DNA from 2 places in the Arthrobacter sp. StoSoilB20 genome. Region 2 is predicted to be linked to the other one. Evidence: riboswitches for the same ligand, from Rfam matches in the RefSeq annotation. Region 2 holds a riboswitch; the other holds the start of a gene.
What was found. Region 2 has a riboswitch for cyclic di-AMP ahead of LDN85_RS05205 (M23 family metallopeptidase). Riboswitches for the same ligand answer to the same signal wherever they lie in the genome.
Positions count from the first base shown of each region.

Region 1: linked by a shared signal. The riboswitch ahead of LDN85_RS02400 (NlpC/P60 family protein) and the one ahead of LDN85_RS05205 (M23 family metallopeptidase) in region 2 are both predicted to bind cyclic di-AMP.

Region 1 is NZ_AP024651.1:495,378-503,221, forward strand. It holds gene LDN85_RS02365 (hypothetical protein) at 1-80, shown strand, start outside; gene LDN85_RS02370 (hypothetical protein) at 203-424, opposite strand; tRNA gene LDN85_RS02375 (tRNA-Cys) at 588-658, opposite strand; gene LDN85_RS02380 (hypothetical protein) at 877-1,317, opposite strand; gene hutG (formimidoylglutamase) at 1,387-2,337, opposite strand; gene LDN85_RS02390 (NCS2 family permease) at 2,412-3,854, opposite strand; gene LDN85_RS02395 (copper resistance CopC family protein) at 3,969-4,601, shown strand; cyclic di-AMP (ydaO/yuaA leader) riboswitch at 4,752-4,944, shown strand; gene LDN85_RS02400 (NlpC/P60 family protein) at 4,948-5,733, shown strand; gene LDN85_RS02405 (FAD-binding protein) at 5,929-6,621, opposite strand; gene LDN85_RS02410 (universal stress protein) at 7,036-7,844, shown strand, end outside.
Region 2 is NZ_AP024651.1:1,105,790-1,113,633, reverse strand. It holds gene LDN85_RS05230 (molybdopterin molybdotransferase MoeA) at 1-931, opposite strand, end outside; gene LDN85_RS05225 (NTP transferase domain-containing protein) at 928-1,833, opposite strand; gene LDN85_RS05220 (HNH endonuclease) at 1,876-2,376, opposite strand; gene LDN85_RS05215 (NlpC/P60 family protein) at 2,666-3,439, opposite strand; gene LDN85_RS05210 (C40 family peptidase) at 3,539-4,285, opposite strand; cyclic di-AMP (ydaO/yuaA leader) riboswitch at 4,290-4,458, opposite strand; gene LDN85_RS05205 (M23 family metallopeptidase) at 4,597-5,427, opposite strand; cyclic di-AMP (ydaO/yuaA leader) riboswitch at 5,432-5,673, opposite strand; gene LDN85_RS05200 (metal-dependent transcriptional regulator) at 5,859-6,554, opposite strand; gene serC (phosphoserine transaminase) at 6,848-7,844, shown strand, end outside.

The sequences.
Region 1 (7,844 bases), 610 kb from region 2:
AGCATTCCGGCTCCGGCGTCACCGAAGAGGGCAAGGAACTGTTCATGAAGTCCGACGGCGTCACTCTCCGCCGGGCGTAGCTGCAGTTACTGTCGAGGTACTTGTTAAACAGAAACCGGGGCTCGTTCCCTTCCGCGGGTAGTAGATGCGGAAGGGAACGGGCCCCGGTTTTTGGCGTCGCTGCCGGCGATGCGTTGGGGTATCAGGCAGCGAGTACTTCGCGGGTCTGACCGAAGGGAACGGATTCGTCCAGAGCCACGGTGTAGGTGCCGGGCTCGTGCCGGGTCACCAGAATGCCGCAGTTAGCGTCAGCTGCTGCGCTTTCGATCAGGGCATCCACGGCGCGGTCAAGGCCGTCGTGGATCTCGTCTGCCTTGGAAAAGGACAGGCGAATTTCGCGTTCTGCAATCATTGCAGGGGTCATTGGGGGGCCTCCTATTACGTGCCGCATGCGAGGGCGACCCATCAATCATAGTGGGCGGGGCTGAAAATTTGTAAGATGACCGGCAGTCCCGTGATGTGGGTCTCATGTGGAGCCTGCGTATGGATGCGTGCTGGCGGAGGGGGATCCGCTGTGTGCCCAGGAGACGTGGTGGCGGGATTCGAACCCGCGTACGCTGCTTTGCAGGCAGCTCCCTGGCCTCTTGGGTACACCACGTGCAAACGACACTAGGGTCCGGCAAGTGGGCGTTGCAAAGTTGGTTTCGAAGACTGTCGTGGGGCTACGCAGGGTGTCGGCGCGTTACGGAGTGGTGTCGGCGCGCTACGGGGTGGTGTCGCCGCGCTACGCGAAAGTTGCCCTGCGTTGCTTCCGGTGACGGACGGGCTCCAGCGGCTCAGCGGCTCAAGGCGCCTACAAACGCGTGGTCCCTGGCTTCATCCCGCGGGGGAGCGCAGCCGGGCCACTTTGGAAACTCCCGACGCCACCAGCAGTGTGAGGATGGCCGCTGCCATGTGTGTGTATAGAAGGAGATGTACATCCCCGCCACTGCTCGCAGCACCCTCAGGTACGTCCCCCAGGGACTGCCCTCCGTGGAAGTGGTCCAGGAAACCGTTGCCGGGGAAGTAGCCACCAAAGGCGTCGAATCCGAGGTGCAACAGCTGCTGGGCCACGCCGGAGAGCAGCAGCAACAACAAGGGCCCGTGCACCCATCGGGCGATCAGCTGGGCGGCCAAGCAGCCGAGTGCGGCGAAGCCCAGGAGAACGGGAATGGCGGGGGCGCTCCCGCCGGCCACCATGTGCGCCACCAGGCCCAGGGCCACAGCCACCAGGCCGGCCACCCAGGCCCACTTGTCCTGCACAGACACTGCACGCATCGCCATTCCTTTCCTCCACACAGGCTATGCGGAGGAAGTTCCCGGGAACAGGCCCGGCTAAACGCCTCTCTACGCGAGCAGGGTGTTCACCAGGCGTGCTGCCACTTTGGCGGTGCGGTGATCTATGTCGAACTCCGGATTCAGCTCCGCGACATCCAGGTGCAGCAGCTTCCCGCTCGCAGCAACCTGGCGGCAGACCGCGCTGATTACCGGCAACGGCACACCGTAAGCAGCAGGGGCGCTCACCCCGGGTGCCACCGAAGCCGGCATCACGTCCAGATCGATGGTCAAGTACAGTACGTCCACCCCGGCCAGGAAGTCGGCAACAAAAATCTCCACAGCCTCCGGCGTGCACAGCTCGTCCGGCAGGTACTTCACGCCCAGGCGGTCGGCCGTATCAAAGAGGGCACGCGTGTTGTTGGGCTCCGAAATTCCGACGACGGCGTACTTCAGTTCCCGTCCGGCGGCCGCTTCTGCGTGGGCCATCTGAAGGAACGGCGTGCCTGAGCTCGGCGTGGGCTCATCGCGCAGGTCAAAGTGGGCATCCAGGTTCAGCACGCCGAGCCTTTTGCCGCGAACTGCTTCAGAACCTGCCACCCCAAGGTAGCTGGCGAACGCGGTCTCGTGGCCGCCGCCCAGCACCACGGTGAGGTTTCCGGCGTCGAGCAATCCCGATATGGCGCGTCCGGCGCGCTCTTGTCCCGACTCCAGTGAGTCGTCCTCCACAACCACATCACCGGCGTCGAACACGTCACGGTCAAGGTGGAACGCCAGCGGCCCCAGCGCTGAACGGATGGCGGCAGGTGCTGCGGCAGCGCCCACGCGGCCCTTGTTGCGGAGGACACCGGCGTCGCTGCAGAAGCCAAGCACGACGGCGGGACGCGAGGACGTGGCAGGCATGGCCGAGGTCAGGGGTGCTACTGCTTGCCACCAGCGGCGGTGTTCGGTGCCGTCCCCGTCAAAGCGGCCCGTCCAGGGTGTGGGGCTGACGTCGACAGTGGGGATGCTGCTGGTTTCCATGCCTTAAGCACACCCGAAGGCGGGCACTAAAACCAGCGATCCAATCACCCGGGTGTCCGGAATCTCGGACTTCCCTACTTGACCCCCAACAACTCCTCCACAGTTCCGATGCCGAAGAACAGCAGGAAGGCAGCTGCCACGGCCCACATGAGGGGGTGGACTTCACGGGCGCGGCCCTGGAAAGTGCGGATGAGGACGTAGGAAATGAAGCCCGCGCCAAGGCCGTTGGCGATCGAGTACGTGAACGGCATCAGGGAAATGGTGAGGAAGGCCGGGATGCCAACGCCCCAGTCCTGCCAATCGATCTTGCCCACCTGGGAAACCATCATGAAGCCCACAACCACCAGGGCCGGGGCTACGGCTTCGAACGGGACAAGGTTGATGAGCGGGGTGAAGAACATGGCCACCAGGAACAGCAAGCCGGTGACGATCGAGGCGAGGCCGGTGCGGGCGCCTTCGCCGATCCCGGCGCCGGACTCAACAAAGATCTGGTTGGAGGAAACCGAAGCGCCGCCGCCCACGATCGCCCCGAGGGCATCGACTTGGAGGACGCGGTCAACGTTGGGGATGTTGCCGTCCTTGTCCACCGTTCCGGCCTCGTTGGCCAGGCCCACCATGGTGCCCATGGCGTCGAAGAAGATGCTCAGCAGGATCACGAACGCCAGCAGTGCCGCGGCGATGAACCCCAAGTGCTCGAAGGCGCCGAACGGGTTGGCCTTGCCGATGAGGGACAGGTCCGGGGCGCCCCACTCCGAAAGGGTGGGGGCAACCAGGGACCAACCGCGGGGGTTGACGTTCTTGCCGTCAAAGCTGGGGCCGATATGGAGGGTGAATTCGAGGATGGCGGCCAGTGCAGTGGAAACCACAATGCCGATCAGGATGGCGCCCCGGACCTTGCGGACCACCAGCGCGATGGTCAGGATCAGGCCCACTGCGAACACCAGGGTGGGCCAGCCCATGAGCTTGCCGTCCACGCCAAGTCCCAGGGGAACCGTGGTTCCGGCAGCGTCGGGAATCCGCCGGACAAACCCTGCATTGACCAGGCCGATCAACGCAATGAAGAGGCCAATGCCCACCACGATCGCGGTCTTCAGGGCTTCCGGAACGGCCTTGAACACGGCAGTGCGGAAACCGGTGAGCACCAGGATGAGCATGGTCACACCGGACAAGACCACAAGGCCCATCATGTCCGGCCAGGTCAGCTGCGGGTGCGAGGCCACTGTCACGGCGACGAACGCGTTGACGCCCAATCCTGTTGCCACGGCGAACGGGTGCTTGGCCCAGGCGCCCATGAGGATGGTCAGGATGCCCGCTACGAACGCCGTGGTGGCGGCGACGGCGGTGAATCCGAGGGACGCCCCGCTCGAATCAGCCCCGGAGAGGATCAACGGGTTCAGCACCACGATGTAGCTCATGGCGAAGAACGTCGCGAAGCCGCCACGAATTTCCCGTGAGTACGTGGATCCACGTTCAGTAATTTTGAAGTAGCGGTCTACTGCCGAACCTTGTTTAAGCATGAAGGACTCCGGGGATCGAGGGGAGTGTGCTTTCAAATCCTATGCGGTCCGGTAAAGGGCCTCCGGACGATTCGCCTAGTCTGTAAGGAAGCCAACACTAGGAGAAACCGCCCCATGCGTACCATCCGCCCGCTTCTGGCCGCCGTCGTCGCCGCTCTTGCCTTCGCCTCTGCCCTGCTGTTTTCCGCGGCCCCGGCATCTGCCCACGACGTCGCAGAATCCACGACGCCGGCCAACGGCACAGCGGTGGCGGAAGTTCCGGCGTCGGTCTCCATAACGTTCAACAACCGGCCGCTCGCGATCGGTTCGGGCGTGACGGTCACGGCGGCCGGCGAAAACTGGGCCGACGGACCTGTGGAAATCATCGACAACCAGGCCGTTCAGAAGCTGCGCGAAGGCGCTCCCGCCGGCGAATATACCGTCGTGTGGCGCGTCGTCAGCAGCGATTCCCACCCCATCGAGGGCACCTTTACGTTCACCGCCACCGCAGGAAGCACGACGCCGGGTGGCTCGGCAGGTGCCTCGCCGTCGGCCCCGGCTTCATCCTCCGCAGCTGTGCCCACCGCAGGAACCGGGGCGCCGGCAACAGGTAAGAGCGAGCCTGCCGCCGACGCCTCCCAGCCCTTCCCTTGGAGCATTGTTGGGCTGGCCGTGGTTGCTGTTGGTCTCGTTATTTTTCTGGCTGTTACTGCACGCCGGAAACTGGCTGCGTCAAATGACTCTGAGGGCGATTCTGCCGCGGAATAACGGGGTTTTCTACGTAGCTGCGAAGATCTCGAAATGGTCACCGCGACACGCCAGAAGCATGGTTCTCGTTACTTAAATGTGACTTCGGCGTGATCATCGCGTACGGTTGTACCTGTGCCTGTTCCACGTAGCGGGCACTTCCGGCCTGATTGCCTAGCTCTGCCGCAGTCCGGAATCCGTTCGCAGACAAACCTTACGGCAGAGACGGGGAACCCATTTTAGGTCGCTTTCGAGCGTGCCTTGGGGTGAAGTCACGAAGCTTCCGCGTAACAGCGGGGCGTAGTGGCCGGGTGACTCCCATCCGAATCCGACAGCTAACCTCGCAGGCATCGGGAGAGGCTCTTTCATGTCTTCACGCATTCTTCGCGGCCGTCGTAAGGCGGACAGCGTACGTCCTAATCCGTTCATCTCGATCTCCAAGGCAGTCGCCAGCAACGCTTCCGGCGCTGGCCGCCAGGCAGCGGTCATCGCAGCAGCCTCTGGCCTTGTCCTGACCGGCTCCATTGCTGCCCACGCAGCTGAAGCTCCGGTTCAGCGGGACTCCAGCCCCGCCACGGTCGCTGAGACCGTTTCCGAGGCTCCCACCCAGGTTGTGACCGCACTGGCCACCGCCACCGTCAACTTCGAGCGTCCTGCTGTTGCTTCCGTAGCAGCTCCGGTCATCGAAAAGCCGGCTCCGGTTGCTCCGGCTCCCGTCGCCAAGAAGGCTGCAGTCACCACCGCAGCTGCAACGGCTCCTGTTGCCAAGGCTGCTGCTGCCGCTCCGGCCGCCGCTGCTCCTGCTCCTGCAGCAGCTGCTGCCCCGGCCGTCGGTGGCGTCAACGCTGCCATGGTTGCCTCGGCCTACGCCCAGATCGGCATCATGCAGGACTGCACCGCCATGGTGGAGCGGGCCCTCGGTTCGGCAGGCATCCCTGTTGGCGACCTCGGTCCCATGCAGTTCATGAACTACGGCAAGGTTGTCAGCTCACCCCAGCCCGGTGACATGATCGTCCAGTCCGGCCACGTTGCCATCTACATCGGCAACGGCCAGGCAATCAGCGGTGGCATCAACGGCAACCAGACGGGTATCCACCCGATCAGCTGGTTGACTGCTACGGGTCCCCTGACCTACGTACGCGCTGGCGCATAAAGCCTCACGCTTCAGTTCAAAGGCCGGTGTCTCCGAAGAACCAATCTTCGAGGACACCGGCCTTTGGCGTTAAGTTATGTGAGTAAAAGTTCAGAGTCAGGTTCGACGCCGGTAGGGCGCGCCATGAATCCGGGCGCAGGAGGGTCCTTCTTCGCCCAAACGGCGCTTCAGGGGCGGCCCCGGAGCCTTTGTCCGCTAAGCGGTGGCTATGCCCGGCCCTGCGGCAAGGGCGACCTTGGATGAGATCGTCTGGCCTACGGCCTTTGCCTGCCGAAGCACTTCCTTCGGTGTGGGCGTGATGAGTTCGCCGACTCCGACGAGGTGCATTCCGACAGCCCGCATGGCCGCGGACAGGTTCTGGCCGATCGCTATGCCCAGTTCCGCCAGCATGCGGCGCAGCTGGCTCTGGGCACAGCGTGTCACCACAATGTGGTCGGCCAAAAGGACGCCGCTGGCAGTGTGCACGGCCCATTGGCGGCGCGTGGATTCCAGGGGGCCGGAGGCGTGGAGCCCTGTCCTGAGGCCGGCAGTGGTCATACTCGCGGCCAGGCCGTAGCCAATCTGCTGGGAGGGGTCTGAGCCCAGGAAATCAAGGCGCACCGCCCGCGTGGTGCTGCGGACGTCCAGGTGATGGCTGGCGGCGTAGTTCCGCAGGTGGCGGAGGATCTCGTTGCGTTCCTGCATGGCTGCGGGATCGCCGGCATCACAGCGTTGAAGCATGCCTGTGTGGACTGAAGGGCCAGTTGCCGACAGCGCACCGAACCCGTCCACCACTATGGAGCCCACGCCGTAGCGGCTGAGCTCACTGGCAACTGCCAAGCCGGACAGGCCGGCTCCGATGACCACGGTGGTGGTGCGTTCCGTGGCGGAATCAGGCGTGAGTGACACTGCTTGGTTCCTCCTTGACGTGTGTGCCGTTCGGCATCGCGTGGGCTCGCGTCCGAGTCCCCAAGCGGCCGCAAATAAATGGCCGGAGTGTGGTTTGGAACACGTTTGCCGGCCATTCGGTGAATCGAACACTACCGAACTTTTTCTGCCATGGATAGCCTCGGACGTCTGCGTGTTTCCGGTGTTCATCCGCAGCGCAAAATGGGGTCGCGGCAACCGAGCCCGGACCGTTATGCACATAGCCCAAAGTCGCCTTGATTCGGCGGTGCCGACCGAGAATAGTGGGCCTTGGGAGGAGGAATTACCAGGTTTCTTCTGCCCCGGCCATTGACAATGAAGCCGTGAGGGAATCTGTGGTGGAGAACCTCTGGCAGAATGGCCGGAACATCAAGCAGCAGGTGGAAGGCGGGCCCCATGGACCAGCACAGCAGAGACAGTGAAGAGCCACAGGACGGCCAGGACCAGGCAGTGGCGCCAGGTGGCATTGTCGTTGGAGTGGACGGTTCAGAGCACGGACAATGTGCCTTGGTTTGGGCCGCACGCGAGGCGGAGCGCCGTCAGCTGCCGCTTCACATCGTGACGGCCTACTCCGTGCCAATCTTTGCCGCGTCAGGCCTGGACGGTGGCTACGCAACCGTGGATGATTCGGTGATTCGCGAAGGCGCGGACGCGATCATCAAGCAGGCCATGGACAAGGTTTCCGGTTACGCCATCGACGTCGACGCTTCCGTGGAAAACGGCGACGCTGCCGGTGTTTTGCTGGATCTCTCGGAAGACGCCGCGCTCCTCGTTTCCGGAAGCCGGGGCCGCGGTGGCTTTGTGGGACGCCTTTTGGGCTCTGTGAGCAGTGCGTTGCCCGCCCACGCCAAGTGCCCCACGGTTACTGTCCCCTTGTACTGCGCCGACAGGCTGGGCGAAAACACGGAGGACAAGCACATCAAGGCCGAGCACGCCAAAGCCGGGTCCCGCACTGTGGAGAACGTGGTTGCGGTGGGTGTGGATGGCTCCGAGCAAGCCCGTGTGGCAGTGCTTGAGGCAGCCGAGCAAGCACAACGTATGGGAGCAAAGCTCCGCGTCATTTGCGCCGTACCGCAGTACAGCGGGTCTTTGGCCTGGGTGCCGGCGCCATTGGACCGCGACGCCCTCTTTGCCGACATCAGGGTCCAGCTCGATGCCGGGGTGGCGTGGCTCAGGAGCCACTTCCCGCAGTTGGCCATTGAGAC
Region 2 (7,844 bases):
AGCGGCCATCGGGCAACTCGGCCAGTACGGCGGGGTGGCCGGGTCGCATCGAAATACCGTCGATCAACAGCCGGCCACCCAGTTCAGCCACCGCTCGGCGGAAATGGTCAGTCCCCGACCGGCCTGTACCGCCCGTAGTGATGACGACGTCGGCCGGGGGTTCGGCTTCTTCATCGGAGCCAGCCGCGAGCTCGTCCACGGCAGGCTCACTCTCCTGGAGGGCGGCAATCCACTCCTCATAGTTATCGCCCACCCGGAGCTGCTCTCCTGCTATGCCGCCCAGGAGCTCTACAACGGCACCCAACTGCGGACCAAAGGTGTCGCGGACCTGTCCGGGCAGCGGGATCCCCCGTTCCACAACCTCGGAACCTGTCAGCAGGAACCTGACCAACGGTTTGCCGAGAACCTCTACATGGTCCAGTCCGGCCAGTGCAGCCAAAGCGATGTGGGCTGGATTGAGTACCGTTCCAGCGGTCAGCAGGATCTCCCCCTCGGCAGCCTCCTCCGCGGCTTTGCGGATGTGCTGGCCGTTGCGGGGTTCACCGGGCTTGGCGGCGCCGCCCAAAGCCAGGACCGGCAGGCCGTCGTCGTCGGTGGTGATGACGCCACTCTCGCTGCGCAGCACGGCCTTGGCCCCCGGCGGAATGAGGCCACCGGTCACAATGGGGCTTGCCTGGTGCGGGGCAAGCCTCTGGCCAGGTTCGCTCAGGATCCACGGACCGCTTCCGTTGACGGCCCAGCCGTCCATGGCCGACGAAGCGTAGTGGGGCATGTCCTGCACTGCCAGGGCATCGGCTGCAAGGGTGCGGCCCAGCGCCGAGGTGAGCGGCACGGGGCCTGGTGGAATGGGAGCGGCACACTCAAACGCGCGCTGGCGGGCCTCCTGCCAGGTATGCGCTGCGTGATGGCCCTCGGCAGGGGCCTGGGTCATTCGGCGTCAGCCTCGGACTCCGAGTACTCCTTGGCGACTTTGCGGGCCAACTCCAAGGCCGCGTTCATGGACGCATCATCGCTTGCCTGGCCAATGCCGCGGGCCATGCCTGCCGCATAGCCGGCAATGAACGTGGTCAAAGGCGCAGCGGGACGAACCACTGAATGCGCTGCCACTCCGGCTACGGCGAGTACTTCGTTGACGTCCACCTCAACGCCTTCAAGCTCGAATGCCTGCAGCAACGTGCGGCACCAATCCTCGAGCGTCTCTTCCTGGCTCTTCACGTCCGCCTCCAACTTGTAGTCAATGCCCAGGGCCGCAGCGTCCTCCCACGTATCCACGTCATCCGTGGAGCCAGCGGGGACAGCAACGTCCAGCAGGTTCAGCCTAGCAAGCAGCCGGAACACAGAAGAGTCCGCCAGACCGGCACCTTGGGATGCTGCGGCTGCTTCACGTTCCAAGGCTGCAGTGTTGTAAACACCCAGGAGGGGTTGCTTCCGCCCGTCCACGGAAACGGCCATGGCACCCTCAACGCCTGGGTGGGCGGCCAGGGCATCCCACAAAGCGGAAACTCCACGGGACGCATGCGGCATGTCGCAGGCAAGGACCAGGGTCCACCGGGCGCGGGAACGCCCGCTTTGCAGCGCCGCCAGGCCGGCTGCGATTGCCGCTGCCGGCCCGGCAAACGCCGGCTCCTCGCGGGCATGCAGCACTTCCACTGGGAACGGCACACCGCCCGCTACCGGAACATCGGGGCCTACCACCACCACGGCTGAAGCACCCCGGGCAGCCTGCAGGGCATGCGAAAGGAGCGTGGCGCCGTCGTACGTCAGCGATGGTTTAGGCACGCCACCGAGGCGGGTGGCCCTGCCACCCGCCAAAATCACGGCATTGAACTCCATCCGCCCAGAGTACCCGGACGTCCGGAGCTCAGCAGAAATCGATCAGGCAGCGGATTCCGGCAACAGGAACGGGTCCCAGTCCGGCGCAGGTTTCTCGAGTTCCTTGATCTGCCACATGGTCCCCTGGGGCACACCGGGTTTGAAACGGAGTTTCCAACCCATCTCGGCCAGTGTGTGGTCGCTCTTGGCGTTGTTGCACTTCAGGCACGCCGCAACCAGGTTTTCCCAGGAATCCGCGCCGCCCCTGGACTTGGGGTGGACATGGTCAATGGTGTGGGCTGTTTTCCCGCAGTAGGCGCAGCGGTGGCCGTCGCGGCGCAGTACCCCGCGCCTGCTCACGGCTGTGATCTTGTTGTACTGGGGACGGATGTAGCGGTTGAGGAGGATCACGGATGGTCTTCCGAGAACTTCCTGCGGCCCGACGACAGGCTCGTCGCCTTCGGCCACCACGCTTGCTTTCCCAGTCAGCACAAGGACCAGCGCCCGGCGGAAGGTTATTACCGCCAGCGGTTCATATCCAGCATTCAGAACGAGTGTGCGCATGCACGTACCTCTTCACGGCCGCACCCGTCAGGGGCACGAGGGCCGGCTGCCCTCTGCATGTACGGGCTGTGGATCGACAAGATAAGGGTAAGCACTTGTATGCCGTATCAACGAATTTATATGTGCTTTCGCCCACAGTGTCGCCCAGAGTTCATGCATCGTTAGCGGAAGGGGCGTCCGATCTGCCCCCTGAACACCCGATCTGGCCCCTAGGCAAAGGATCCGCGGTTAAACAGAACACCCCGCGGGCCGTAGCCTGCGGGGTGTCCTGGAAGTGCGAAGGGCTGGATCAGCCGTTGACCCGAATGAAGACCGGGCCGGAGCCGACGTTGACGCTGAACAGTGCCGTGGTGGATCCGTTCCATCCACCGTGAACTGCCTGGCCGTTGCCGACGTAGACAGCAATGTGGGCCTGTCCGGCCAGACCACCGTTGGCGTAGTAAGCGAGGTCGCCCGGCTGTGCTTCCGCTGCGCTGACGGTGCGGCCAAGGGAGAGGTAGCCGGCCGGCCAGTCGTGGAAGTTGATGCCGACAGCTGCCAGGGAGTTGGTCACCAGCATGGTGCAGTCCTGGGTTACGCCAAGCTGTGCGTACGCGGCCGCGGCGATTGCGGCACCAAGGCCGCTGGCAGCGGCGGGAGCCTTAGCCGCAGGAGCCGTGGTGTTGACGGCCAGCGTGGCGTTTCCGCCTGTTGCCGTGCTTGCCGCCGGCTCCTTGGTTTCAGCCTTCGCGGGAGCCTTCTTCTCTACGGGAGCCGGAGCCTGCACCGTGGTGACCACGGGACGTTCGTAGGAGATGGCAACCGTGGAGTCGGCAGCGATAGTGGACTGCACAACCGACTGGACGTCCAAGGTAGACGTCGAAGTGGATTCGCGGTCCACTTTGGTCTCGGCAGCGTTGGCTGCGACACTGCCGGTCAGGACCAGGCCTGAAGCTGCGGCAATAACGGCTGCCTGTCGGCCCACGCCGCCGGCGTTTTCACTGACGGACTTGGCGATCACGGCAAACGAGCTGGTCTTGGGGGCCTCAGCGCGATGCCGTGCAACCTTGTGTGCACTGGTCATGGTTTTCTCTTTTCGTATCCGCGTGCAGTTGGGGTACACGCGGCTCATTGGCGCGCCGGCACTTGGGGGCATGCCGGCGAACCCCGAATCGGTTTGTTTCTAGCGGAGGGTGAAGAAGGAGGAGGTGCCCGTGGAGGCAGCCGAGTGCAGGAGCGTGCCCTGTCCCGGGTTCAAGGCGCTGATCATCATGCCGTTGCCCACGTAGATGCCTACGTGCGCTCCACCGTTCTGCATGACCAGGTCACCGGGGGCAGGGGTGCTGGTGGGCTTCATGGCCGTCCAGGCGTTGACGCGCGGGATGCTGATGCCGGCCTGGGCGTAGACCCACTGGGTGAATCCGGAGCAGTCCCAACCGTTGGGGGTGGTGCCGCCCCAAACGTAAGGGTGCCCGATGCCGGTGTAGGCGATCGCGGCGAGGCCGGAAGCGGCGGCGCTGGAAGCAGCATCCTTGGCTTCGGAGGACTTGGCGGTCACAGCGCCTGCTGTGGCCTGGTCGCCGGAGGCCGAGGTGCGTCCGGTGGTCTGGGAAGCGCGCTGGACAACCTTGGGAGCTTCCTTCGTGGCCACTACGGGGCTTTCGAAGGAGACGGTTGCCGTGGGCTCTGCGGTGACTACCGCAGTGGTGACCATCTGCTGGGTGCTGGAGGCTTCCGACTTTGAAACATCGGTGTCTGCTGCCTGGGCCGGCAGACCAACGCTGAGGACGAGACCTGAGGCTGCTGCCAGGACAACAGCCTGGCGGCCGACGGTACCGGCGTTGGATGAAACAGCCTTGGAAAGCGAGTTCAAGGGGTTCGTACGAACCGATTCAGCGCGATGGCGCGCAGGGGTAGTGCGTGATGACACGTAGGTAGCCTCTCCCAATGCCTGCGAGGTGAGCTGTCGGATTCGGATGGGAGTCATCCGGCCGCGCTGCTTCAAGGAAGCTTTCGCGACTTAACCCCAAGGTCTTCTCACGAAGACCAGAAGTGGTTCCCCCGCCCCTGCCAGACGATTTATGCGAACGGACCTTGAGTAGTGGCAGAGCTAGGCAATCCACTCAAGTGCACCGGCCCCCTAAAAAGCCGATGCGCTTTGTACGGTACAACAGTTGAACGCGAATGTCACATTCAGGTCACGAGGCGTGTCACGAATGCGAGAGACGACCATCAAATGGACTAAAGCCAGCCCATGGGGTCAACAACTTCGCCATTGACCTGTACTTCAAAGTGGAGGTGGCAACCGGTGGAGGCGCCAGTGGTGCCGCTGAGCGCCACGGTGTCGCCGCGGGTGACCGTCTGGCCGACTTTGACGGTGAAGGACGACAGGTGGTTGTACGTGGTCTCAAGGCCGTTGCCGTGGTCGATGACCACGCGGTTGCCTCCGCCGTACTCGTGCCATCCGGCGAAGGTGACCTTGCCGGATGCTGCTGCGTGGACGGCCGTGCCGCACTGCGCCACGAAGTCCTGGCCGCGGTGGAAGTCGCCGGCGCCTCCGGTGAGGGGGCTGACGCGGTAGCCGAACGGGGAAGCTGTGGTCAGCGTGTCGAGGGGGCTGGCCATGGTGCCTGCAGAGGAGGCGCGCTGGATGCTGCCCGCGGACTGGGCGCTGAGCAGTTGCTTCAACTTGCCGTCGGGGTCGGCAGCCGTGGCAACCGCTGCCCGGCTGAAGTCGATTTTGGCCGATGCGGCCGCGGAGACCTCCGGCTGGCTGCCACCGGATACTGCCAGGGCAGACTCGGTCTGGCCTGATTCCGAGGTGGCCATGACGGGGCTTGTGGCCGGCAGACCGACAGTCAAGGCCAGGCCGGTGGCGGCAAGCGCAACTCCGGCCTTTTGCCCGACGCCACTGGCTGCAGCGAAGTCGGCAACCTGGCGCAACGGGCTCTTACGGCGGCGAACCTGGCGTTTGGTGTCGCGTGGCCGGATCTCCGATACGACGCGGGCTGGCCGCAGCTCAGCAGCGGGGCCCGACGCGCGGCGACGGCCCCTGACGTTCTGCGTTGTCAAACTCTATTCCTCTCTAAAAAGCCTGCGAAGTTAGCTGTCGGATTCGGGTCAGAGAGTTTCAAGACCCGGCCCGCACGAAGCGCTCACGGCACACAGGTATCCCAAGAGGGACATGCGTAAATGGGCACTTCTGCTGCGGACTTCACCCCAAGGCTGCTTCTTTAGACAGCCGCTTGTGGTTCCCCCGCCTCTGCCAGTGGTGGATGGCACACCTGTTCCGCTGGCAGAGCTCGGCTCCGGAACAGGTAACGCTTTGGTATCAGCGCTAGTAGATAACTATAGGGGATTAAGGCCCGCAGTAATAAATTCGTTATCAACAGGAACGGGCATGCGGGCGGCAACCCCTTATCACTAATCCCGAAAAACCGCAGGTCACGTGCTCGCCGGGTGCCTAAAAGTGAGATATGCCACCGTGCAGCAAGGCAGGTTTGTCAGCCAACGGAGACGAAGACGTGTGCCGCAACCTCAGGTGGGAGCTCCAGTGCACCTTCAATGCCTGGGACGCGGACGGAAATGTACTCCCCCACACGTTCCAGCGAGACCGCAGCGCCGGGCCTGATACCGCCCTCGTCCAACTGGGTAAGAAGTTCAGGCTCAACCTGGATGGGCTCCGCCAAACGGGTGACAGCTACCCGGGAGTTCGCCGCGTAACCCTCCATGGCCTGCAGGAGGTTGACGTCCACGCGGGGGAATGGCTGGGTGGCAAGACCGCCGAGCGCTTCCAGGCCCGGGATGGGGTTGCCGTACGGGGATTCCGTGGGGTGTTCCAGGAGTTCGTACAGGCGGCGCTCCACGCGCTCGCTCATCACGTGCTCCCAGCGACATGCTTCGTCATGGACATAAGCCCAGTCCAAGCCAATGACGTCAGCCAGGAGCCGCTCCGCGAGGCGGTGCTTGCGCATGACCTCGGTGGCGCGCTTCCGCCCAACCTCGGTCAGTTCGAGGTGGCGGTCGTTGGAGACAATCACCAGGCCATCGCGCTCCATGCGTCCGATGGTCTGGGAAACCGTGGGTCCGGAGTGCCGCAGCCGTTCGGCGATGCGGGCCCTGAGAGCCACGATGTTTTCTTCTTCAAGCTCCAAAATGGTCCGAAGATACATCTCAGTGGTATCGATCAGATCCGTCATCCAGCTCAGCTCTCCTCGAACGCAGTTCCTTGCGTAATCTCCACCGTACAGCGTCCCTTGCCGGGGTAGGCGGAGTGCACCGCCGCCCCTTGAACGCCAACCCCTAGCCTAGCTTATTTGGAATTACTCTGGATAATTCCGGTCGCATATGGTTTGCCGGCGTTCCACGTGGCGGACTATGACGGCCACAGGTTCCTGCCGTCGCACCGGGTCAGGCAGAATTGGGGTGTCGAAGGGGCAGTTGATGCCACCTGCCACGACCCATCTCTAGCCGATACCCATTGGAGCCACACGTGAGCGACACCAGCATCACCATTCCCGCCGATCTGCTGCCCAAGGATGGACGCTTCGGTGCCGGACCGTCCAAGGTCCGTCCCGAACAGATCGAGGCCCTGTCTGCCGCGTCGTCCACCATCCTGGGCACGTCCCACCGCCAGGCTCCGGTCAAGAACCTCGTGGGTTCGGTCCGCGAAGGACTCAGCCAGTTCTTCCGCGCGCCCGAGGGCTATGAAGTTGTCCTCGGCGTCGGCGGTTCCACGGCCTTCTGGGACGTCGCCGCCTTCGGCCTGGTCGAGAAGAAAGCACAGCACCTTTCCTTCGGTGAGTTCGGTTCAAAGTTTGCTGCCGCCACCAACAAGGCTCCCTTCCTGGATGCTTCCTCGATCATCAAGTCCGAGCCGGGCACCCGTCCAGTGTCCCAAGCCGAGGCCGGAGTCGACGTCTACGCCTGGCCCCAGAATGAGACCTCCACGGGCGTAGCCGCTCCCGTCAAGCGGGTCCAGGGCGCCGACGAAGGCTCCCTGGTCCTGGTCGATGCCACCTCCGCTGCAGGCGGGTTGGACGTAGACGTCGCCGAGTCCGACGTCTACTACTTCGCCCCGCAAAAGAACTTCGCCTCAGACGGTGGTCTCTGGCTGGGGCTGTTCTCCCCGGCCGCCCTGGAGCGCGCTGCACGGATCAAGGCGTCCGGCCGCTGGATCCCGGACTTCCTGGACCTGCAGACCGCCATTGACAACTCCAAGCTCAACCAGACGTACAACACTCCTTCGCTGTCCACCCTGGTCACCTTGGACGCCCAGGTGCAGTGGCTCAACAGCAACGGTGGCCTGGACTTCGCCAGCAAGCGCACTGCGGACTCGGCCAACCGCATCTACTCCTGGGCTGAGGCATCGGAGTACGCGACGCCGTTTGTCACCAATGCCGAAGACCGCTCCAATGTCATCGCCACCATCGACTTCGACGACTCCATTGATGCCGCAGCCATTGCCAAGGCCCTGCGTGCCAACGGTG